DNA from 3 places in the Mesorhizobium sp. URHB0026 genome. Region 2 is predicted to be linked to each of the others. Evidence: predicted binding sites of a transcription regulator. Region 2 holds the regulator's gene; each other region holds the start of a gene.
What was found. The regulator LexA, encoded in region 2, represses DNA repair genes until DNA is damaged. The targets are predictions, from matches to a motif close to TGTTCNNNNTGTGTTCNG.

Region 1 (7,803 bases), 1.2 Mb from region 2:
TGCCGACGGCCAGTTCGGCCGCCTGATCTTCGGCTTCGCCGTGACCGAAGCTCTGGGCATCTTCTCGCTTCTCATCGCACTTCTGGCCCTGTTCGGCTGAGTACTGAGAAGATTGGACAGGCCGGCCGCGCAAGCGGCGGGCCTGATATCTGGGGATAGTCCATGTTCGTGACATCTGCCTTCGCGCAAGAGTCCGCGCCATCAGCCGACACCAGCCACGCTGCGACCGGAGGCGACACGCATTCCGGTACCACCGTGCCTGCCGAAGCGCACGGCACGTTTCCGCCATTCAATCCGGAGACGTTTCCGTCGCAGCTTCTGTGGCTGGCGATCACGTTCGGGCTGTTCTACCTCTTCCTGAAGCGCGTCGTGATGCCGCGCGTCGGGGGCATCATCGATGTCCGCAACGACCGCATCAGCCAGGATCTCGACCAGGCAGCCAAGTTGAAGGGCGAGGCCGACGCCGCCGTTGCCGCTTACGAGCAGGAACTGGCGGAAGCCAAGAAGAACGCGAACTCGATCGGCCAGCAGGCCAACGATTCGGCCAAGGCGGAAGCCGACACCGCGCGCAAGAAAATCGAGGCCGCGCTCGATGAGAAGCTTGGCGAGGCCGAGGCACGCATTTCTTCCATCAAGGCCAATGCCATGAAGGAAGTCGGCAGCATCGCCGAGGATATCGCTTCGGCGATCGTCGAGGCACTCGTTGGCGGCAAGGCCAGCAAGGCCGAGATCGCGGCCGCAGTCAAATCCGTGGCCCGGTGAGGAGCGCATCATGGACGCTACATCTCTCGCAACGCTCTGGGCCACGATTGCCCTGATCATCTTCCTGGCCATCGCCGTCTACATCAAGGTGCCCGGCATGATCGCCAAGGCGCTCGACGCCCGCGCCGCCAGGATCAGCAGTGAGCTCGACGAGGCCCGCAAGCTGCGCGACGAAGCCCAGCAACTGCTCGGCCAATACAAGAAGAAGCGCAAGGAAGCCGAGCAGGAGGCCGCCGACATTGTAGCGGCCGCCAAGCGCGAGGCCGAATTGCTGGCCGCTGACGCCCACAAGAAGACCGAGGATTACGTTGCCAGGCGCACCGCGCTTGCCGAGCAGAAGATCGGCCAAGCCGAGCGTGACGCGGTTGCCGAAGTGCGCGCCAGCGCCGTCGACATAGCCGTCGAGGCGGCGCGCGCATTGCTCGCCGCCAAGGTTGACGCCAAGGCCGGAGCCGACCTGTTCAGGTCCGCGCTGCAGGACGTGAAGGCCAAGCTGAACTGAGCGTTCTTCAGTCGCTGACATGAAGCCGCCCGGGCAACCTGGCGGCTTTTTTTGTTGGGAGAAAGCGGCGCGTCAAAGCGGCCAATCTCCGCCCTCGTGGGCAAGATCGGCATTACCACTGCCGTCGCTTTACTCCAGCCCGGCCAAGCTCTCTTCCTCAACCACATCCGTCCCGCTCAGCCGGAACGGCGCAAACGACGAGCGATGCAGTCGAGCCACTGGCCCATGCGCCTCGATCGCCGTGCGGTGCCGGACCGTGGCGTAGCCCATATGGACTTCGAAGCCGTAGCGGTCGTGATGATTGCCGCAGCCGCGCATCATGCGGTCGCGCATGACCTTGGCGACGATCGAGGCCGCGGCGATCGACTGGGAGCGCTGGTCGCCCTTGATCAGCGCGCGCCCCTCGCAGGGCAACCCCGGCGGCACGTCGCGCCCATCCGCGAGCGCGAGCTTAGCCTGCACCGGCAGCCCGACCAGTGCGCGGCGCATCGCTTCGAGGCTCGCCCTGAGGATGTTGCTGCCATCGATGCCCTCGGCGCTGATCGACGCCATCGAGACGCCGAGAGCGGAGCCGATGATGTGCAGGAACAGCGCTTCGCGCTGCAAGTGGCTAAGCCGCTTGGAATCGTCGAGACCCTCGGGAATATTGGCGGGGTCGAGCACCACTGCCGCCGCGACCACGGGACCCGCGAGCGGGCCGCGGCCGGCTTCGTCCATCCCCGCGACCGGCCACAAACCATCGGCCATCGCCTTCGTCTCGAAGGAGAAATCGGGTTTCTCGACGATTTCGAAGAGAGGCGGAGAATCAGAACGCGCGCGAGCCATGTTGCGGCGAGGTTCGCATCGGCTCCGATTCTCCGCAAGTCCCTCCGGGTCGGGTGGGGCGCCGGACCGGGAGGGCACCGTCTGCAGGCCGGGGCAGGCCGGACGGGATTTCTTTGCCACGGCGGCAATGAACAGCCGAGGCGATTTTCGGTTCAGAGCAGCATCAACTGCTCCTGGTCCTTGCCGGCCGCGACGAACTGGTCGGTCCGCAGCGTACGCCGCTCGGCATTGAGGCCGAGCCGCTTGGCGGTGATTTCGAAGCGCCGGCCGATCTGCCAGGCATAGGGTCCGGCGCCCTTCATGCGCTTGCCCCATTCCGAATCGTAGTCCTTGCCGTCGCGCATCGAACGGATCAGCGACATGACGTGGCGGTAGCGGTCGGGATAGTGGCGCAGCAGCCAGTCCTTGAAGATCGGGCTGACCTCCAGCGGTAGGCGCAGCACCACATAGCCAGCCTCGCGCGCCCCGGCATGGTGCGCCGAATCGAGTATGCGTTCCATCTCCTGGTCGGTCAGGCCCGGAATGATCGGCGCCACCATCACCGAGGCCGGGATACCGGCATCCGAAAGCTGCCTGATCGCCTCCAGCCGCTTGGTCGGCGTCGATGCGCGAGGCTCCATCGTCCTGGCCAGCATGCGGTCAAGCGTCGTCACCGACAGCGCCACTTTGGCCAAGCCCCGCTCCGCCATGCGCGACAGAATGTCGATGTCCCGCACGACCAGGGCTGACTTGGTGACGATGCCGACCGGGTGGCCGCGCGCCTCCAGCACTTCGAGGATTTCGCGCATGATCCGGTACTGCTTCTCGATCGGCTGGTAGGGATCGGTGTTGGTGCCGATGGCAATGGTGCGCGGCTGGTAGCCATCCTTTGACAATTCCTTGTCGAGCAGGCGTGCCGCGTCGGGCTTGGCGAACAACTTGGATTCGAAGTCCAGGCCCGGCGACAGGCCCATGAACGAGTGCGTCGGCCGCGCGAAGCAATAGACGCAACCGTGTTCGCAGCCGCGATAGGGATTGATCGACCGGTCGAAGGAGATGTCGGGCGATTCGTTGCGGGTGATGATGGTGCGCGGCTTTTCCACCTGCACCTCGGTCTTGAAGGGAGGAAGTTCCTCCAGCGAACTCCAGCCGTCGTCGAAGACATGCCGGCTGACAGGTTCGAACCGGCCGGACGGATTGATGCCTGCCGACCGGCCGCGGTTGCGGTCCGGACGGACCCGCATGCCGCTCTGCTCGATCATTGCATTGGCCATTTCGGCTCGTCCTGCTCCGAAGGCTGCAATGTCGGCGCGCATGATCGGTTCCATCTTCGCCCGCTCCCAAGGACTGTTCATGTTGTGTCGAATCGCTCTGCTCATGAAATTATTCCTATTTCGTCGATGAGAACAAATCAAGAACTTTCTATGGTGCGCCGCGAAAACTGGCGCCGATCGACTCTTTCCGGTATTCGGCTAATCATGCTCAGTGTTCTGATTGAAACGCACAATGACGAGGAGGGGCTCGCCCGTACGCTGTCGACGCTGATTGGCGGCGCGGTCGAGGGCGTGGTGCGCGAGGTCGTCGTCTGCGACACCGGCTCCAGCGACCAGACGCATCGCGTCGCCGAGCATGCCGGCTGCCACTATGTGGTGAGCGGCGGCATCGCCGCCGGCATCCGCCAGGCAAAGGGTGACTGGCTGCTGTTTCTCGAACCGGGTGCGAGGCTGGTGGAGGGCTGGATCGACGCCGTCCTCGCCCATACGGCTAGGCAGACAATGGCGGCCCGGTTCTCGCGGGCGCGGGGCAGCCGTCCACCGTTCCTGGCCCGGGTCTTTTCCGCGAACCGCGCGCTCGCCGACGGACTGGTAATCAGCAAGCGACAGGCGGCATCTCTGTCCAAGAATGCCGGCAGCGCCGAGGCGTTGGCACGAGGTCTGGCGACAAAGAAACTCGACGCCGAGATCTGGGCGGCGCCGCCCAGGTACAAGCGCCGCCGGTAGTGTGCTGAGAGTTCTGCAAATTCGCTGAGAGAGGGCGTTCATGGCAGGCTGGTGATGTTCAACCTCACCTGATTCCCGCGAAGGAACGCCACCATGACCAAGACCGAAGATAAATCCGCCATCGCTGCCGTCATAGACATTCTGCTTTCGAACCCCGATGGGCTGCACGAAGTGATCCGCGCGGTGATGCAGGAGGTGCTGGAGGCCTTTACGGGGCCGATTTGCCGCGCCGCAGATGTTCGTCCAGGCGCGGCATGATCTCGACGAAGTTACAGGGCATGTGCCGGTAATCGAGCTGTGGCTTGAGGATGCCGTCCCAGGCGTCCTTGCAGGCGCCGGGCGAGCCCGGCAGCACAAAGACGAAGGTGGCGTTGACGACACCGCCGGTCGCCCGGCTCTGGATCGTCGAGGTGCCGATCTTGTCATAGGAAATGCGGTGGAACACTTCCGAAAAGCCGTCCATGCGCTTTTCGAAGATCGGCTCCAGCGCCTCGGGCGTCACATCGCGTCCGGTAAAACCGGTTCCGCCAGTGGTGATCACGACGTCGATGGCCTTGTCCCGCGACCATGCCAGAACGGTGTCGCGGATTCTTTCGCGGTCGTCGGTGACGATATCGCGGGTGGCCAGGATGTGGCCGGCCTTGGTGATGCGATCGGCCAGTGTCTGGCCGGATTTGTCGTCGGCAAGGCTGCGTGTGTCGGAAACAGTCAGCACCGCGATGCGCACCGGAATGAAGGCACGGCTCTCGTCAATTCTGGCCATCTCGCCCAGCCTCCGACGCCATGCTGCGCGTTGCCGCGACGAACCAGTCGGGCTGGCGGCTGCGGATCTCGGCCGCCGCGCGCTTGGCGACATTGCCGGTCTCGAACAGGCCGAAGCACGTCGCACCCGATCCGGACATTCGTGAAAAGCCCGATCCGGCCTTATCAAGCCATGAAAGCGCCCTGCCTATGGCGGGCTGCATCGCAAGGGCTGGCTGCTCGAGATCGTTGCGGGTGATTTCCAGCCAGTTGCGCAGGCTGTGAAAATCGATACTGCGCGGCGGCGGCGGCAGCGGCTCACTATCGCGATGGGAAAGCGCGGCGAAGATTTCCGATGTCGAGACCGGAACGCCCGGATTGACCAGCACGAGACCCAGTGCCGAAAAATCCGGCACTATCGACAGTTCCTCGCCGATGCCGCGCGCGATCAGCGGCTTTGCCGCCAGGCACATCGGCACATCGGCGCCGAGCGAAAGACCGATCCGCGCCAGCTCAACGCTATCGAGCTCTAGCCCCCAGCTCTCGGTCAGCCCGCGCAGCACGGCTGCCGCATCGCTCGAACCTCCGCCCACGCCGGATGCGACCGGAAGGTTCTTTTCGAGCCTGATGTATACGGGGGGCGTGCTCCGAACGCCGGCGGCCTGCCGCAAGGCGTCGCGAGCCTTCAGCACCAGATTGCCGCCATCGAGCGGCACGTCCGCCGCAAAGCGGCCGGACACGCTGAACTCATCGGCGTCGGCCGGCGCGATCTCGATCCTGTCGCCAAAGCGCGTGAACACAGCCAGGCTGTCGATGAGATGATAGCCATCGGCGCGCCTGCCGGTGACGTGCAAAGCTAGGTTTATCTTGGCGGGTGCGGCCCATGTCCGGACACGCTGACCGGATTCCGCGGTCTCGATTGCGAGTAAAATGAGGGTCAGTCCTTGGCCAGCCGGTATTCGCCGGTCCGCGGATCCTTGACCAGCGTTCCCATCGCGCCGTTGGCCGCCTGTTTTTCGGTACGCCGCACCTTGGCCGTCACGCGTTCAGCCTCGCGCACGAAGGTGCGGTAGCCGAAATAGGCGGCGACGCCGACGACGGCGAAGAAAATGATCTGCGGCATGTCAAGCTCCTACCACGCTGGGCCGGTAAAACCGGCCGGTCGGGTCTTTCGGGCAACCATGCTAGACGCTTTCATGGCTTTTTCAAAGCCCGAAGCGCGCCCACGATGCGCGCTCTTCCGCCGCATCGATGACGCCGCTGGCGGCAGCCGCGGCGATATCGGGCGCCGAAAAGCCCTTGCTCGAGCCGAACAGGCCGAAGCGGCCGAACAAACCGCGCGGCGCCGCCACCAGCCTGAGCTGGGTCTTCGGCCCGAAGCGGGTCTTCAGCACTGTGCGCATGTCGCCCAGCGCATCGACGAGGCCGAGCTCCAGGCCTCGCTTGCCGGTCCAGAACAGCCCGGTGAACAGATCCGGATCGTCCGCCAGCTTCGTACCGCGGCGCTGCTTGACCAGATCGATGAAGGTCTCGTGCACTTCGAGCTGCAGCACCTTGAGCCGCTCGACGTCTTCCTTCTTCTCGGGCTTGAATGGATCGAGCACCGCCTTGTTCTGGCCGGCGGTGTGGACACGGCGCTCAACGCCGATCTTCTTCATCAGTTCCGGGAAGCCGAAGGAAGCCGATACCACGCCGATTGAGCCGACGATCGAGGAGGGATCGGCGAAGATCTCATCGCCTGCGACCGCGATCATGTAGCCGCCGGACGCCGCGACATCCTCGACGAAGACCAGGACCTTTTTATTCTTCTCGACCGCAAGGTCGCGGATGCGCTTGAAAATCAGCCGCGACTGCACCGGCGAGCCGCCCGGCGAATTGATCGAGATCGCGACCGCCGGCGCCTCGAAGGAAAACGCTTTTTCGATCAGTCCGGCGGTGGAAGCAAGCGACAGGCTCGGCCGGAACTGCCCCCCGCCGGCCATGATGGTGCCGTGCAGTCGGATGACCGGAACCGTAACGACGGTGGAGCGCCAGGACTTCGGCAGCAGGCGGTTGAAAAGACGTTTCACGATGGCGTGGTCTCCGGCGATGGTTGCAGGCATGTAGGGAGTTCCCGGCCAACGGCAATGTGCGGGCCAGGCAACAGTTCAGTCTCCGAACAGCGAGGCGAGCCCGTTGGTGATCATTTCGCTGCGCTCGTCGGGGCCGTTGCCCGATCGCGCGTGAAGCATCAGGGGCGGACGGATGGCGAGCTTTCCTCGTGCCCCAAGGGCCGCCCGCACGATAATGCGGATTGCGGCCGCGTCCGGGCGAGGGTGCACGGCGAGCATCTCGGCTTCGCCGAAGCGGCCTGAAATCGCGTCGAGAATGGCGCCGAGCTGTTCGGGCCGGGCGATGACGGCAAGCCCGCCGCGCGGCCTGACAACCGCCGCCGCACTGCGGATCCAGCTTTCGAACAGCCCATCCTCCATGACGTGCGCTTCCTTTCTTAGCGGCTCGGGAGTGGCGCGGTCCCGTGCGGCGTTGAAAGGCGGGTTCATGATGACGAAGTCGAAATCATTGTCGGCAAGGCCGGTGGCGGCCCGTGCGCGGCCCGACACGGTGACATCGGCGACGAGCACGGCAGCGCGATCGCTGAGGTGCGCATTGCCCGGATGGGCAAGCGTGGCTGCCGCGAAAGACGCCATCTCAGGCGCGCGTTCGACCAGCACAGCCTGGGCACCCGGACAGCGCGACAGCACCGCAAGACCGGCAGCACCGGCGCCGGCCCCGAAATCGGCGAGCCGTCCGCCAAACGAGGATGGTACGGATGCGGCCAGCATCATTGCATCCATCCCGGCGCGATGGCCGCCATGCTTGGGCTGCACGAGCCAGAACCGGCCGCGGTGGAACGCATCGACCGTATGAGCCGGCGTATCCGGGACAAGGGCGGCTGGCGCGGCCGACATTATTTCCCCCGGATCTCGTTGGCGATGCCGGCATCGGTCAGGATGC
Region 2 (7,803 bases):
CGCGTGCAGCCTCGCGCATTGCCTCGAGCTCGGCTGAAGTCTCGTAGCTGTAATAGGCCTTGCCCAGGCGCACCAGTTCCTCGGCTACCTCGCGATGGCGCGGCGCACGCTCGAATTGAGAGACCGCGTCACCGTCCCACGAAAGGCCGAGCCAGGTCAGGCCATCGAGAATGGCCAATGTGGCCGCATCGGTCGAACGCTCGCGATCGGTGTCCTCGATGCGCAGCAGCATCGTGCCGCCGGTATGCTTTGCATAGAGCCAGTTGAAGAGCGCCGTGCGCGCGCCGCCGATGTGCAGATAGCCGGTCGGCGAGGGGGCAAAACGGGTGATGACCTTGTCGGGCATGGAACTCTCGGAAAACGTCTGAAGCTGGGTGCGGAACGTGCGGACTTTCGCGCGTTGCGCGTTCATGTAGCATAGGGCGTCGAGGGTGCAAGGGGCAGACCCGATGACTGGAAGAGGCCGGAGCTCGGATCGAAGCGAGGATGCCGCTGTCGGCGTCAGCGAGCGATCCCTTTTTGCGGCGCCTCCGACGATCCCACTGCCATCGCCGCTCGTGGCTGCGCCCGAAACCGGGCCGCTGCGGGCGGGTGGGCCGGCGCCGGCGCCGTCTCCTGCCGGGGGCAGGATCGTGCGCGTGCGCCGGCAAATCGGCCCGATATCCTTGCCTCGCCTGCGCCATGGCGTGGCCAAGGCGGCGGAGCTCGAACTCGACCGGGGCATCGCGTTTCTGCTGGTGCCGGTCTGTCTGACCGTTGGGGCGATCGCCTATTTCTCGCTGGCGTCCGAGCCCGACTTTGCAAAGCCCGTCGCGGTCGTGGTGCTGATGGCGGTCTGTGCCTTCGTCTCGCGTTCGTGGTCGAAAACCCATCTGTGTTTCATGGCAGTGCTGTTGTGCGCGCTGGGCTTACTCGCGGCGAAGGTCGAAACATGGCGAGCCGGAACCCGTATGCTGGGTTCGGAAATCTCCACGCAATTGACCGGCCGCGTGGTCTCGCTCGAAGAGATGGAGAGCGGCCGCATCCGGCTGACCATGGACGTGATTTCGACCGCCCGGCCGAAACTGCGCTATGCGCCGGAAAGGGTCCGGCTTTCCGCACGCAAGATACCGCCGGGAATGACCGCCGGCTCGCTCATCACAGGCTACGCCAAACTGTTGCCGCCGACCGGCCCGGTCCGGCCGGACAGCTACGACTTCTCTTTCGACAGTTATTTCGCCGGCATCGGCGGCAGCGGCTTCTTTCTCGGCAATCCGACGGTTGTTTCCGCCGCTGACGGTGAGATGCCGCTATCGGCTCGCCTTTTCTCAGGCATTGAAAATGCCCGCGAAGCCATCGCCGACCACATCAGGGGCAGCGTCGGCGGCGCTGAAGGCGAGATCGCGGCGGCGCTGATCGTCGGCGTGCGCGCCGGCATACCCGATGAAATCAATGAAGCGATGCGGCGTACCGGCATCTATCACATCATCTCTATTTCGGGACTGCATATGGCGCTTGTGGCCGGCACCATCATGGGTCTGCTGCGTGGTGCCTTCGCACTGTTACCAGACTTTTCCGCGCGCCGGCCGGTGAAGAAATACGCCGCCGCCGCCGCACTGTTCTCGATCGCCGCCTATCTCATGATTTCCGGTGTCGTCGTTGCGGCCGAACGCAGCTTCATCATGTTGGCGGTGATGCTGATTGCCGTCTTCTTCGATCGCGCTGCGCTGACCATGCGCAATCTGGCGATCTCGGCGATCGCCGTCATCCTGGTCTCGCCGCACGAGGTCGTCGGCCCAAGCTTTCAGATGTCGTTCGCCGCGACCGCGGCCCTGGTTGGCGCTTATGCCGGCTGGGCCGATCACCGTGCGGGAAAGACCAGGCCACCGCCGCCAAAGCGATCCCTGCCCGGGCTCCTGACGCGAAAATTCCTGCTGGCGACAGGTGGATTGGCCATGACGTCCATTGTCGCCGGCAGCGCCACGGCACTGTTTGCCATCTGGCATTTCCAGCGGGTATCGCCCCTCAGCCTGTTCGCCAATCTGGCCGTGATGCCGATCGTGTCGGTCGTGATGTTCCTGGCCGTCGCTAGCGCGCTGCTGATGCCATTCGGACTGGATTGGCCGGCTCTCTACCTCATGGGCAAGGGCCTGACGGCGATGATCGCCGTGTCGGCGTGGATATCGGAGCGCTCTCCGGTCGACGGAGTCGGGCTGATTTCGCAGCAATCCGTGCTGCTGGTCACCGTCGCGCTGGTTATCGCGACGATGGCGACGACCTGGCTGCGGCTCGCGGCGCTGCCATTCGCGCTCGCCGGCCTGTTGACTGTGTCGCACACGCGCGCGCCCGATGTGCTGATCTCGGAAGATGCGCGGCTGGTCGCGCTGCCGATCGGCAATGGCGAACTGGCCGTCAACCGGGAACGTCCGAACGAATTCGCAACCGACAACTGGAAGCGCGCTCTGATCTCCGAAACAATCGTCAAACCGGAAATGTTCGACAAGACAGACGGGCAATTCGACGTTGCCAGTCCCGCCGACCTGCCGCCGGGATCGCCCTTCTACTGCCGCGAAGGCCTGTGCCTTGTAGGCACCCTTCCGGCGCGATCATTGCTTATGTCGAGGACCGCAAGACCACCTGGAAAGCCTGTGCTTTCGCTGACCTGATCATCGTGAACGACGCGACCGCCTATGACGCCTGCCAAAATCCACTGGTTCTCGTCGTCACCAAACGGCAGCTCGCCCGCAAGGGAAGCGCTGCCGTCTTCTTCAATCCCCAGTCGGCCACGACCCGGGCCGGGATCGAATTCGCCGTCGACGGACCATACCGACCCTGGCACGAACAGCGAAAATTCTCACGCGAGGCGAGGGGGCTGCCGCCGTACAAAAAACCCGACAAGCCCGATGGAAAGCCGGCTCAGTAGCGCCTGATCAACCCGACCAGCTTGCCTTGTACCTTGACCCTGTCCGGCCCGAAAATGCGTGTTTCGTAGGCTGGATTGGCGGCCTCGAGCGCGATCGAAGCGCCTTTGCGGCGGAACCGCTTCAGCGTCGCTTCCTCCTCGTCGACCAGTGCCACGATAATTTCGCCCGGGCTTGCCGTGTCGGCATTGCGGATAATGACCGTGTCCCCATCGAAGATACCAGCCTCGATCATCGAGTCGCCCTTGACCTCCAGCGCATAGTGCTCGCCGCCCATGATCATGTCCGGCGGCACCGAGATCGAATGCGTCTGATGCTGGATTGCATCGATCGGCACACCGGCGGCGATACGGCCCATGACCGGGATGGATACGGCTGAAACCGCATCGTCGTCGTTGCCGGCCGCGGGCAGGCGCGAAGGCGCAGCGGCCGGCCTGATCTGGCGTCCGAGACTGCCTTGGCCAAGGCTGCCTTGGATGACACTTGGCGAGAACTTCTTTGCCGCATTGAGGCCCGGCGCGATCGAGTCCGGCAGCCGCAGCACTTCCAGCGCGCGCGCCCGATTGGGTAGCCGGCGAATGAAGCCGCGCTCCTCCAGCGCCGTGATCAGGCGATGGATCCCCGACTTGGAGGCAAGATCGAGTGCTTCCTTCATCTCGTCGAAGGAAGGCGGTATCCCGCTTTCCTTGAGCCGTTCGTGGATGAACATCAACAGTTCATGTTGCTTGCGCGTCAGCATGGCGGCCCCCAAGACATTGAACGAAAGGTTGAACCAGAATCGAAAAAACAAACCCAGAACAAACACTATCTGTTCCAGTTGTGTTCTGCAACCGTTTAAAGTTTAATGAATTTGTTAAGGGGGTCTGAAGTTTTTTGCCCCCGACGGCGTCAGCAACCGGTCCTTTCCGCGATCGGCAGGCACATTGAAATCGTTTGGTTAATGGCCTGTGGCCTATCCGCCGATGGAGCTGGCATCAGCCATCTGGAAGGCTTCTTCCAGGGGTACCGTATATTTCAGGGAGTCGCGGAACGAAACGAAACCAAAATGCCAACCATTGGTAGCTCCGGGCGGCCATGGACCCGGGCGTTCGGCGCACTCCGGCCAGCGCGTGCGAATAGACGTCGCGGAAGCGCTGAAGTTATCCCGACCCCTTCAAGCTGCCGGCGCGGGCGGCGTATCTGGTCGCGCCGCTGTCTTCGCTATGAACATAGACGTGCAGTGTGTAGCCGATATGCGCCGTCATCAGCGCCTTGGCCCGTTCGACGTCACGATCGAGTGCCGCTTCCATGATCGCGGTATGGTGTTCGATCGCGATCGCTTCGCGCAACGCCTCCATTGCCTGTTCATAGCCGTCCTTGAGGCCGGCCGCGGCCCGCAATGTCGGCGCCAGACCAAGAAAGCGATGATGCCGGCGCAACTGATCCGAGATTGTCGAGCGGAACCGCAACAGCCAGTCGCATGTGGCGGCGCTCAGCAGCGCCGCATGGAAAGCCTCGTGGTTCTCATCCCATCTGTCGACGGCCGTGTCGGAGGGATCGTCGACCGCCGTCTTGCAACGCGAGAGCCGGTAGTGGGCAGTGACTACGGCATCCTCCCACTCCCTGCCGCCTTTTTCCATCGATTCGAGGAACAGGGGTATCTCGACCACCATTCTGGCGCGTGCCAGATCCTCCAGCTCGGCCCGCGACACCGGAGCCACGGCAAAACCACGATTGCTGATGGCGGTGACCAAGCGTTCGGCCTCGAGCCGCGACAGGGCTTCGCGCAACGGTGTCCAACCGACGCCATATGTGCCGCGCAGCGCACTCAGTTTGAGCGGGGCGCCGGGCATGAGGCGCGTGGTCAGGATGTCGCGCCGCAACAGCTGATAGGCGGCTTCCGTTTTTGTGGAACTCGTCTCATCCCGCATCGTGATCAATCCGTCGTCTGGCTAAAAGTATATATGATACTGGGTCACTACAACAATTATATATAATGTTTGACACAGACCGGCGGACTGACCATGATCGCGGAGCAGCCGCGTTTCCAAGCGGCCCTGATCAAATCTGGGAGGAAATGATGTTGAAGTCGAAATCCGCTTGGTTGTCGGGTTTGGCCCTGGCAGGCGCATTGATGGTCAGCGCCGGCAGTGCCGCGGCCGATCAGATCCGTATCGGCATTGCCAATTTCGGCGAGCACCCGCAATTGAACGCCGCCATAGCCGGCTTCAAGAAGGCGCTGACGGATAACGGCTTCGTCGAGGGCAAGGACGTCGTCTACACGGAGAGCCACACCAATTTCGATGCGTCGCTGGTGCCGCAGATGATCGCCAAGCTGCAGGCCGAGCAGCCCAAGCTGATCTACACCATCACCACGCCGGTCTCGCAGATCGCCAAGAAAGCGCTCGCGGGTTCCGGCATTCCGATCGTTTTTGCCGCGGTCACCGATCCGGTGGCGGCCAAGCTGGTGCCATCATGGGACGCCGGAGACGAAGGCATGACCGGCGCCAGCGATCTGCAGGACGTCGCCGCGGTGATGGCCTTCACCAAGAAGCTGCTGCCGAACGCCAAGCGCTTCGGCGTGCCTTATAATCCCGGTGAGGCCAATGACGTTGCCTTGGTCGAAAAGATCAAGGCGGCGGCACCGGCCGCCGGTTTCGAGGTGGTCGAGCTCGGCATCGACAACGTAAATGACATCCAGCAGCGTATCGCTTCGTTCGCCGGCAAGGCCGACGTGATCTACGGCCCGGCCTCGAACCTGATTCAGCCGGCGATCGCCGCTGTCTCAGCGGCCGCCCGCCAGGCCGGTATCCCGGTCGTCAACTCCGATGACAGCGCGGTCCGCAACGGCACCGTGCCGGCGAGCTTCGCGGTCAATTACACCCAGGTCGGCATCAACGCCGGCAACATCGCCGCCGAGATCCTCAAGGGCAAGGATCCCAAGACGATCGCGCCGTCGCGCCCGGCCTACAAGGACCACATGGCAACGATCTCGCGCAAGGCGATGGCCGCGTTCGGCGTCGAGATACCGGCTTCAATGGCCGATTGCGGCTGCATCGTCGACTAACATCGGAACTGCTGGGATGATGGCGTCGGCGCCATCATCCCGAGGTCACGGAGGAACGATGCTCGAGATACGATCCGCGCGCAAAGTGTTCTACAAGGGCCAGGCCGACGAGAAGGTCGCGCTGGACGGTCTCAGCCTGTCCTTGGCCACGGGAGAGTTCGGGGTCGTCATCGGCTCAAACGGGGCCGGCAAGAGCAGCATGCTCAACGCCATTTCTGGTGCTCTTGTGCTGGATTCCGGCAAGATCCTGATCAATGGCGCGGATGTGACAGGGATGCCGGTGCACAAGCGTGCCGAAAGATTGGCGCGCGTCTTCCAGGATCCGATGCGCGGCACCGCCGCCAGCATGACCGTGGCGGAGAACATGCTGCTGGCCGACCTGCGCAGTCAAAAACGCACGCTGCGGCAGGGGCTGAACGCCACACGGCTGGCGTCCTACAAGGAGCGCCTGTCGATATTGGGCCTCGGCCTTGAAAACCGTCTCGATACCCGTGTCGACCTGCTCTCGGGCGGGCAGCGGCAGTCGCTGTCGCTGATCATGGCTGTCGGAGGATCGCCGGATCTGCTGCTGCTCGACGAGCATACGGCAGCGCTCGATCCGCGCACGGCCGAGATCGTCATGCGCGCGACGGTGCGCGCCGTCAATGCGCTGAAGCTGACCACCCTGATGGTGACCCACAACATGCAACACGCCGTCGACCATGGCAGCCGGGTGATCATGCTCGATGCCGGCCGGGTGCTTCTGGAAGTCACAGGGCAGGAGAAGGCGAGGGTCACGGTTGTCGATCTGATCGGCCATTTCTCCGTCAAGACCGATCGCATGTTGCTGGCGAGTTGATCATCATGGGTTTTGTTGGGGACGTTCTCACCAGCTTCGTCGCGATCATGCCGGTCACCCTGGCGCAAAGCCTGATCCTGGCCTTTGTCGTGCTCGGGATCATGATCCCGTTTCGCATGCTGAATTTTCCCGATCTCACCAGCGAAGGCGCTTTTCCGCTGGGCGGCTGCGTCTGCGGCGTTCTCCTTGCCGCCGGCGCATCGCCGCTGATGGGCATCGCCGCCGCCCTTGTCGCCGGCTTCGCGGCGGGCTGCTGCACCGCCTTCATCCATCTGCGCTTCCGCATCCACACGCTGCTTGCGGGCATCCTGATGATGACGATGCTCTACAGCATCAACCTTCGCATCATGGGCAAGTCCAACCTGTCGGTCTTCGGTTCGCCCTCGGTGTTCGACTGGGTGCCGTTCGCGCGGCCGGGTTTCCCCGCCAGCAAGATCGTCGTCGCGGGTCTCCTCGCGCTTGTCGCCTTCATGCTGCTCTACATGTTCTTCAGGACCGAGAAGGGGACTGCCGTCCGCGCCGTGGGCGCCAATCCTGACATGGCCGAGGCGCAAGGCATCAATGTCTGGGCCGCGACCATAGGCGGTGTCGGGCTGGCCAGCGCTTTTTCGGCGTCAAGCGGTGCGCTGATGGTGCAGTCGCAAGGGTTCGCCGACGTCAATATGGGCCTGGGAATTCTCATCAACGGCCTTGCCGCGCTGATGATCGGCGAAGCCGTCGTCGGCAAGCAAACGGTCTGGCGGCAACTGCTGGCGCCCTTCGCCGGCGCGATCATCTACTACCAGCTGGTGTCGTTCTGCCTTGCGGCCGGCATGCCGCCGCCTGACCTGAAGCTTGCGACGGGCCTGTTCGTGCTGGCCATGCTTGCCTTGCCCAGCCTCAAGCGCAGCCGGGGGTCCGCACCGGTTCGCGAAGCTATTCGTGAGTAGCCCGGCGTGAATCACCAAGGCGGAAATAACCAGGGCGTGAATAACCAGGAAATGTACAAATGATGCGTGCAACGCTCGATCTCGCAGCCG
Region 3 (7,803 bases), 3.3 Mb from region 2:
CGCTCCAGAATGTCGATGCGCACGGCGCGGCGGCCGAGATTGCGGTACCCAGCGAGCTTGTAGAAGGCTTTGTCGAAGGCCGGGTCGATGACAACAGAGGTGCGGCCCGAGGCCAGCGAGTGGACGACGTCGCCGAAGCCTGGCTTGTCCTTGCCGTCGTTCTTCAGCGCCCAAAGCAGCGTCACCAGCCCAGCGGGTGCCGGCTTGATCAGCGCCGGCACGAACACGTGGTATGCGCCGAAGCGGACGCCAAGCCGGCGCAGCGCCGCGCGGCCTTCCTGGTCCAAGGATTTCATCTCTTCGGCGATGTCACGACGGTTGATGAGGCCGAAATTCTCGACCAGCTGGAAAGCGATGCCACGGCCGATGCCGGAAATCTGCTCGGCGTTTTTCAGATCGACCAGCGGCTTCAACAACGACTCGATCTGGAAATTGACGAAGCGTTCGGCGCGCGCCGCGACCTTGTCGCGCGCCGGGCCCGTCAGCTGTTCGTCAGCCAGCAACACCAGGCGCGGCTTCAGCGCGTCTTCGCCCGAGACCAGCGTGCCTATCGGCGCGCCGATCCAGCGCAGCGTGCCGTCCGAACCGAGCGCGAGATCGCCATTGGCGCAGGCGCCGAAGCGCTCCGCGCGTGCCTCGAACTCGGCGGCAAGCGCCTTTTGCGCGGCAGTGCGCACGGCCTTGGCGTCTTCGCCGCCGGCGGTCTGGTCGGCGGTGAAGCGGAACCCTTGCAACTCGCCGACATGATGGCCTTCGACAAGGACGGTTCCGGTAGGACTGATTTCGGCTTCAGGCATGGTATTTTCTCTAAGGCGCCGCATGAGGACGGAAGTCCTGCGGTCTACAAAGCGTTTCGTCAACCGCTCATGCAGCGCATCCGACAATCTGTCTTCGATTTCGCGCGTCTTTTCCTGCCAGTGTGCCTGATCGGCCAGCCAGCCGGGCCGGTTCGACACGAATGTCCAGGTGCGGATCTGGGCGATGCGGTGCGACAGCGTGTCGATGTCGCCCTCGGTGGTGTCGGCGCGGCGCACCTGTTCGGCCATGTAGTTCTCGTCGACATGGCCCTGCCGGGCGAGGTCCATGTAGATCGAGGCGATGAGGTCGGCATGCTGGGCAGGCGCGATCTTGCGATAGTCGGGCAGGGCGCAGGCTTCCCACAGCAACGCCACGCGCTTGGCATTGGTGGCGAGCGCGCGGATGTCTTCGTCGCGGGAGAGATGTTCGAGCGCTTGCGCATCGACGGCCGGCAGCGCGCGTGTCAGGCCCTCGACCGGCGCGTTGGTTTCGATCGAGCGCTTCAGCGCATCAAGGCTGGCGAAATCGAATTGAGCGGTGCGCCACTGCAGCACCTTCACCGGGTCGAAGTCATGGCCCTCGATCTTCTGGACGAGATCCTCGTCCAGCGGATCGACCTGGCCGGTGACGCCGAACGTGCCGTCGCGAAGATGCCGGCCGGCGCGGCCGGCGATCTGGCCGAGCTCGGCTGCCGTAAGATTGCGGTACTGGTAGCCGTCGAACTTGCGGTTCTGGGCGAAGGCCACATGGTCGAGGTCAAGGTTGAGGCCCATGCCGATCGCGTCGGTGGCAATGAGATAGTCGACATCGCCCGACTGGAACAGCGCCACCTGGGCATTGCGAGTGCGGGGCGACAGGGCCCCGAGAACGACGGCCGCACCACCCTGCTGGCGGCGGATGAGTTCGGCGATGGCATAGACCTCGTCGGCGGAGAAGGCGACGATCGCGGTACGCCTGGGCAAGCGGGTCAGTTTCTTGGAGCCGGCATAGGCCAGATGTGACAGCCGCGGCCGCGTCACTACGGAGATGCCTTTCAGCAGCCGCTGGAGAATGCCGTGCATGGTGGCCGCGCCAAGCAGCAGCGTCTCCTGGCGGCCGCGCAGATGCAGGATGCGGTCGGTGAAGATATGGCCGCGCTCGAGGTCGCCGGCCAGTTGCACCTCGTCGATGGCAACAAAGGCGGCGTCGGTTTCACGCGGCATGGCTTCGACGGTGCAGACCGAATATTTGGCGCCCGGCGGCTGGATCTTCTCCTCGCCGGTGATCAGCGCCACTTTATTGGCACCGACCTTTTCGCAGACGCGCGTGTAGACCTCGCGGGCCAGCAGCCTCAGCGGCAGGCCGATGACACCGGTTTCGTGCGCGACCATGCGCTCGATGGCGAGATGGGTCTTGCCGGTATTGGTCGGCCCAAGCACGGCGGTCACGTCGCGGCCCGACAGGATCAGCGGCTCGGTGTGTTTCGGCTGGATGTTCATCGGCTCGGAAATAAGGCTTTCTGGCCTCTCGTGGTCGGGAGCGTGCCAGGGTGGCGGGTATGACAGCCGACACATAGGGTTTTCGGGCGCGAAGCGAAAGCAGAATGTTCCGGCAGGGTTCCGCAGACGCCCGCCTCACTCCGCAAATCAGCCCTGCTTAACAGTTGGAACGAGTCTGGAACGAATCAGCGACGAATCGGCGACTCCGCCAGATTCAGCTTTTGTTCACGACTAGATATGGATTTTGGGACCACGAGTCTCACCACATGCTGAATCGCCGAACTGGCCCGTTTTATGCTGGGCGGGTCCTGCCGTTAACTTCCGCCGGGAACAATGAGGGGGAGTCGGTGCGCGCTCGGATAAGCTTATGAAACTGTTAATCTTTCTAAACTCGACGTTAAAGAATAGCAGCTTATCGCGGCCATTAATCTTAACATTGGGCTCAAAGCCGGAACGAATCGGCGACAAAGCAGCGCCGGCCGTATTTTCTGCTTTTGTTCTCTCAATATCTTGTGTTGTGAACAGCTTATCCACCGAGAATCCACAGGCTTAACCACAGGGTTCGCACAGACGCGCCTACCGGCATTAACCTTTGCGTGCCGAATTGGGCCATTGCGTAACAGCACGTCTTCCAGGAGTCAGGCGCCATTTGGAAACGGACCGATTTCCGGTCCGCTTATCGCAGGTACTTATGGATCCGCAGCCTTGGACCGCGCGAGCAGACGTCTCAGACTAAGTACTGGCCGCCATTGGCGGTGAGGGTCGAGCCGGTGATGAAGCCGGCATCTTGCGAAGCGAGGAAGACCACGCAGCGCGCGATCTCTTCCGGCTCGCCAAGACGGCCGACCGGGATTTGCGGGATGATGCGCTCGTTGAGCACCTTTTCGTCGATCGCCTTGACCATCTCGGTGGCGATGTAGCCAGGGCAGATGACGTTGACGGTGATGCCCGCGCGGGCGCCTTCCTGGGCGAGCGCCTTCGAGAAGCCGATGTCGCCGGCCTTGGCGGCGGAGTAATTGACCTGACCGGCCTGGCCCTTCTGGCCGTTGATCGAGGAGATGGTGATGACGCGGCCGAACTTGCGGTCGCGCATGCCGCCCCACAGCGGATGGGTCATGTTGAAGACACCGGACAGATTGGTATCGATCACCTCTTTCCACTGCTCGCGGGTGATCTTGTGGAACATGGCGTCGCGGGTGATGCCGGCATTGTTGACCAGCACCGAGACAGGGCCGAGGTCGGCTTCGACCTGTTTGACACCGGCCGCGCAAGCGTCATAGTCGGCGACCGACCATTTGTAGACCGGAATGCCGGTCTGCGCCTTGAACTTCGCCGCCGCCTCGTCGTTGCCGGCGTAGTTCGCGGCAACCGAATAGCCGGCGTTCTTCAAAGCGATCGAGATCGCCGCGCCGATGCCGCGCGATCCACCCGTGACGATTGCAACCTTGGTCATGCATTTCCCCTTCTTGAAGTCGCCCTGTTGTCGGGCTTGGCAGGCACTGGATTTACCATTGGCACCACATGTGAAACGGGCGGCTTGCGCCGCCCGTCCAAAGTCTATCAGAAAGCCTCCACGCACATGGCGACGCCCATGCCCCCGCCGATGCATAGGGTGGCCAGCCCCTTCTTGGCGCCGCGTCGGCGCATTTCGAAGACCAGCGTGTTGAAGATGCGGGCGCCCGAGGCGCCGATTGGGTGGCCGATGGCGATGGCGCCGCCATTGACGTTGACGATCGCGGGATCCCAGCCCATGTCCTTGTTGACGGCGCAGGCCTGTGCGGCGAACGCCTCATTGGCCTCGACGAGGTCGAGATCCCCTGCCGACCAACCGGCTCGTTCCAAGGCCTTGCGTGAAGCGGGAATGGGTCCGGTGCCCATGATCGCCGGATCGACGCCGGCGGTCGCCCAGGAGGCGATGCGCGCCAGCGGGGTGATGCCGCGCCTGGCGGCTTCCGTTTCGCTCATCAGCAGCGCGCCGGCTGCACCGTCATTGATGCCGGAGGCATTGGCGGCCGTCACCGTGCCATCCTTGTCGAAGGCCGGCTTCAGCTTTGTCATGGCGTCGATCGTGGCGCCGTGGCGGATGTATTCGTCCTGATCGACAACCGTGTCCCCCTTCTTGCCCTTGATGGTGAAGGCGACGATCTCGTCCTTGAACTTGCCCGCCTTCTGCGCGGCCTCGGCCTTGTTCTGCGAGGCCAATGCGAACTGGTCCTGGTCGTCGCGGGTGATCTGGAACTGGCGGGCGACGTTCTCGGCGGTGTTGCCCATGTGGTAGCCATTGAAGGCGTCCCACAACCCGTCCTTGATCATGGTGTCGATCATCTTGTAGTCGCCCATTTTGACGCCGGCGCGAAGGTGCTCGGCGTGCGGCGACAGCGACATCGATTCCTGGCCGCCGGCAATGATCACCTTGGCGTCGCCGGTGGCGATCTGCTGCATGCCGAGCGCAATGGCGCGCAGGCCCGAACCGCAAACCTGGTTGAGGCCCCAGGCGGTGGTCTCCTTGGGCAGCCCGGCAAGGATCGAGGCCTGGCGGGCCGGGTTCTGGCCTTGCGCCGCGGTCAGCACCTGTCCAAGGATGACCTCGTCAATCTCGGCCGGTTCGACCCCGGCACGCGCCAAAAGTTCCTGGACGACGACGGCGCCGAGCTCATGCGCGGGCGTCGCGGCGAAGGCGCCGTTGAAGGAGCCTACAGCCGTGCGCGCGGCGCTGGCAATTACGATGGAAGCGGACATTTTCTTCTCCAGACTTCAAGGGTGTGGTTGTGCCGTTGAGGACTTTTCTTGCCCTTTCCCAACCCCAAGTCAAACCGGAAATCGGCATGGCGCCGATGCGCCGCAAATGGGCCGCGCATCGCGGTGCCGGCGGTCCGGTCGCTGCCGCGCAGCATATTTTGCCTGCCATGCAGCATTATATGATGCCGCAGTGCACAAACTGCTTGGAATTATGAGGCTTTTGGGCATATCCTCAAAAAGGGCGCAATCGTTACCGGCTGCTTACTGAGGCGTGCCGGTGTCCGGGGAGGATGCAGATGGCCGCAAAAGACGACCCTATCATTATCAAGAAATACGCCAATCGCCGCCTCTATAATACGGGGACGAGTACGTATGTGACGCTCGAGGATCTGGCCGAAATGGTCAAGAAGGGCGAGGAGTTCACCGTTCAGGACGCCAAGACCGGTGACGACATTACCCATCCGGTACTGACCCAGATCATTTTCGAGCTGGAGAACAAGGATGGGCAGAACATGCTGCCGATCCCGTTCCTGCGCCAGTTGATCGCTTTCTACGGCGATCAGATGCAGATGATCGTGCCGAGCTTCCTCGAGCAATCGATGATCGCCTTCTCCAAGGAACAAGAGCGGTTCCGCGAGCAGATGAAGGGCGCCATCGGCAAGTCGCCACTGGACGTGATGAAGATGGCGACGCCGATCAAGGCACTGGAAGAACAGACGCGCCGAAACATGGAAATGTTCCAGAACGCGATGCGGCTGTTCACGCCTTTTCCGCCGGCGGGCTCGGCTCCGGCAGCGGCCCCCGCCGAGCCGGCCAGGAAGGAAGCGGCTGAGAAGTCCGACGATCTGCAGCAGTTGAAGGACCAGATCGCGGCCATGCAGCGCAAGCTCGACACGATGTCGTGAGAGCATAGCGCTCACGCGATTTATGGCAGCAATCCCTCATAGCGGCCGCGCGGCCGGATGATGCTGCCGCTCACGATCTGTTCGACCAGATGTGCCGCCCAGCCGACGCTGCGTCCAAGCGCGAAGAGGTGGAACGGTGCATCGCGCGGCAAGCCAAGGCCGTGCGCCAGCACGGCCAGGGCAAAATCGATATTCGGTTGGGCGCCGGTCGCCGCCATGGCGGCAATTTCCAGCGACCGCAATGTTTCGTCGGAGTTGTCGAAGTCCGCCAGAAGCGCCGTGGCCCGGGGATCGCCCTCGGGATAGAGCTGGTGGCCGAATCCCGGCAGTGGCCGGTCGTGGCCAAGCCAGCGCCGGACCGCGGCATCGGCGCCATGCCGCATCGCGTCTTCGGCGAGTTGCATCACCGCTTCGCCGGCGCCGCCGTGGCGGGGACCGGACAGTGTCGTCAGGCCGGCCAGCAGACAAGCGGCGGGCGAGGCTCCGGTCGAGGCCGCGACGCGGGCCGCGAAGGTCGACGCGTTGAGTTCGTGATCGGCAAGCAGCACAAGCGCACGCCGGATCGCATCCGCGCCATCGTCGTCCACCGACCAGCCCCGCGCCAATCGCTGGTGCACTGGTTCCGGCCCCGCCTCGGCACCGAGGGCGCTGGCCAGCACGCCGATCGCGTGCGCGGCATCGGTGCACAGCGAGGCAGCATTTCGTCCAAGCGAAGGCCGCGCCTGGCCGGCAAGCGAAGCGAGTTGCACAAACGCCTGGGCGCGGCCGGTCGGGCGCGGCGCATCTGGTGGCGATGCTTCGAAATGGACCGGGCCGGACAGAGCCCAGAGCAGTCCAGCGGTTTCTTCCAGCGTGGCATGGTCGGACAGCGCAACGGCATCCCGGCCCCGATAGATGAGGCTGCCGTGCCAGACGGTCGAAATCGCGGTGACGAGCGACGGCTCGCCCCAGGCGATCGCGCTTTCGGCGATGGCCGAGGGGCTGCGTCCGCGCGCCCTTCGGGTTGCCAGCGCCGCGATGTCGTCGGCGCGGTACTGGCTGCGGCGCGGATCTGCCCGATCCGGGCGCATGCCGATGCGCCCGCGGCTGACATAGGCATAGAGCGTCTGCGGCCTCACCCCGAGCCTTTCCAGCGCCTCTTCCCGCGACAACCATTCGGACATATCGAGCTCGGATATTGATTCTATTGATCAAGATTGATGCTTATGGCGCCCATCCTTATCTCCCACCGGGAAAAGCTTCAAGGAGACAAGGCCATGGCGAATGGGCTCGATGAAGTGGTGGCGGCCGAAACCGTGCTGTCCGACGTGGATGGCCTGGGCGGCCGCCTGACGATCCGAGGCCATTCGCTTGGGGACTTGGCTGGACGATGGAGTTACGCCCGGGTCGTCCGCCTGCTGCTGGGCGGCTTCTTCGACGATCTGCCCGGTGACGCCGAACTGGCGGCACGGTTGGGCGAGGCACGCGTCGAGGTTTTCGAACGGCTCGCGCCTTCGCTGCCCCTGCTGGCGCCGCTCGAACTCTACAGCGCCATGCGCGCCGGCATGGCTTTGCTGCCGGATGGCGAAACGCTGGCCGACGCCTTGCGGCTGATCGCTGCGCCCGCGGTGCTGACGCCGGCCCTGCTGCGCCCGCGGCGCGGCGAGCAGCCGATCGCACCCGACGGCAAGGCGGACCATGCCACCGACATGTTGAGGATGCTCAGGGGAACGGTCCCGTCGCCGGCATCGGCAAGGGCGCTCGACACCTATCTGGTGACCGTTTGCGATCATGGCCTCAATGCCTCGACCTTCGCCACCCGCGTCGTCGCTTCGACCCTGGCCGGCCTGACATCGTCGGTGCTGGCCGGGCTTGGCGCGCTCAAGGGGCCGCTGCATGGCGGC

Region 1: ACVWWD_RS15655 (PA0069 family radical SAM protein) is a predicted target of LexA. The motif match lies at 3,471-3,488, and genes of this name have one in related genera.
Region 3: ACVWWD_RS05615 (helicase-related protein) is a predicted target of LexA. The motif match lies at 2,442-2,459, and genes of this name have one in related genera.

Annotation. Positions count from the first base shown of each region.
Region 1 is NZ_JBSSCN010000001.1:3,198,644-3,206,446, forward strand. Features, by position in the region: gene ACVWWD_RS15635 (F0F1 ATP synthase subunit C) at 1-100, shown strand, start outside; gene ACVWWD_RS15640 (F0F1 ATP synthase subunit B) at 163-762, shown strand; gene ACVWWD_RS15645 (F0F1 ATP synthase subunit B) at 773-1,264, shown strand; gene ACVWWD_RS15650 (ribonuclease HII) at 1,394-2,089, opposite strand; gene ACVWWD_RS15655 (PA0069 family radical SAM protein) at 2,242-3,396, opposite strand; gene ACVWWD_RS15660 (glycosyltransferase) at 3,547-4,068, shown strand; gene ACVWWD_RS15665 (hypothetical protein) at 4,162-4,326, shown strand; gene moaB (molybdenum cofactor biosynthesis protein B) at 4,277-4,831, opposite strand; gene ACVWWD_RS15675 (4-(cytidine 5'-diphospho)-2-C-methyl-D-erythritol kinase) at 4,818-5,741, opposite strand; gene ACVWWD_RS15680 (membrane protein) at 5,747-5,932, opposite strand; gene ACVWWD_RS15685 (S49 family peptidase) at 6,015-6,878, opposite strand; gene ACVWWD_RS15690 (tRNA1(Val) (adenine(37)-N6)-methyltransferase) at 6,957-7,757, opposite strand; gene ACVWWD_RS15695 (putative signal transducing protein) at 7,757-7,803, opposite strand, start outside.
Region 2 is NZ_JBSSCN010000001.1:4,403,367-4,411,169, reverse strand. Features, by position in the region: gene gltX (glutamate--tRNA ligase) at 1-346, opposite strand, end outside; partial or broken gene ACVWWD_RS21720 (ComEC/Rec2 family competence protein) at 450-2,902, shown strand; gene lexA (transcriptional repressor LexA) at 2,896-3,639, opposite strand; gene ACVWWD_RS21710 (GntR family transcriptional regulator) at 4,040-4,810, opposite strand; gene ACVWWD_RS21705 (ABC transporter substrate-binding protein) at 4,960-5,946, shown strand; gene ACVWWD_RS21700 (ABC transporter ATP-binding protein) at 6,005-6,784, shown strand; gene ACVWWD_RS21695 (ABC transporter permease) at 6,790-7,713, shown strand; gene kynU (kynureninase) at 7,776-7,803, shown strand, end outside.
Region 3 is NZ_JBSSCN010000001.1:1,104,469-1,112,271, reverse strand. Features, by position in the region: gene ACVWWD_RS05615 (helicase-related protein) at 1-2,276, opposite strand, end outside; gene ACVWWD_RS05610 (hypothetical protein) at 2,508-2,810, opposite strand; gene phbB (acetoacetyl-CoA reductase) at 3,004-3,729, opposite strand; gene ACVWWD_RS05600 (acetyl-CoA C-acetyltransferase) at 3,837-5,015, opposite strand; gene ACVWWD_RS05595 (hypothetical protein) at 5,102-5,230, shown strand; gene phaR (polyhydroxyalkanoate synthesis repressor PhaR) at 5,312-5,920, shown strand; gene ACVWWD_RS05585 (citrate/2-methylcitrate synthase) at 5,941-7,083, opposite strand; gene ACVWWD_RS05580 (citrate synthase/methylcitrate synthase) at 7,177-7,803, shown strand, end outside.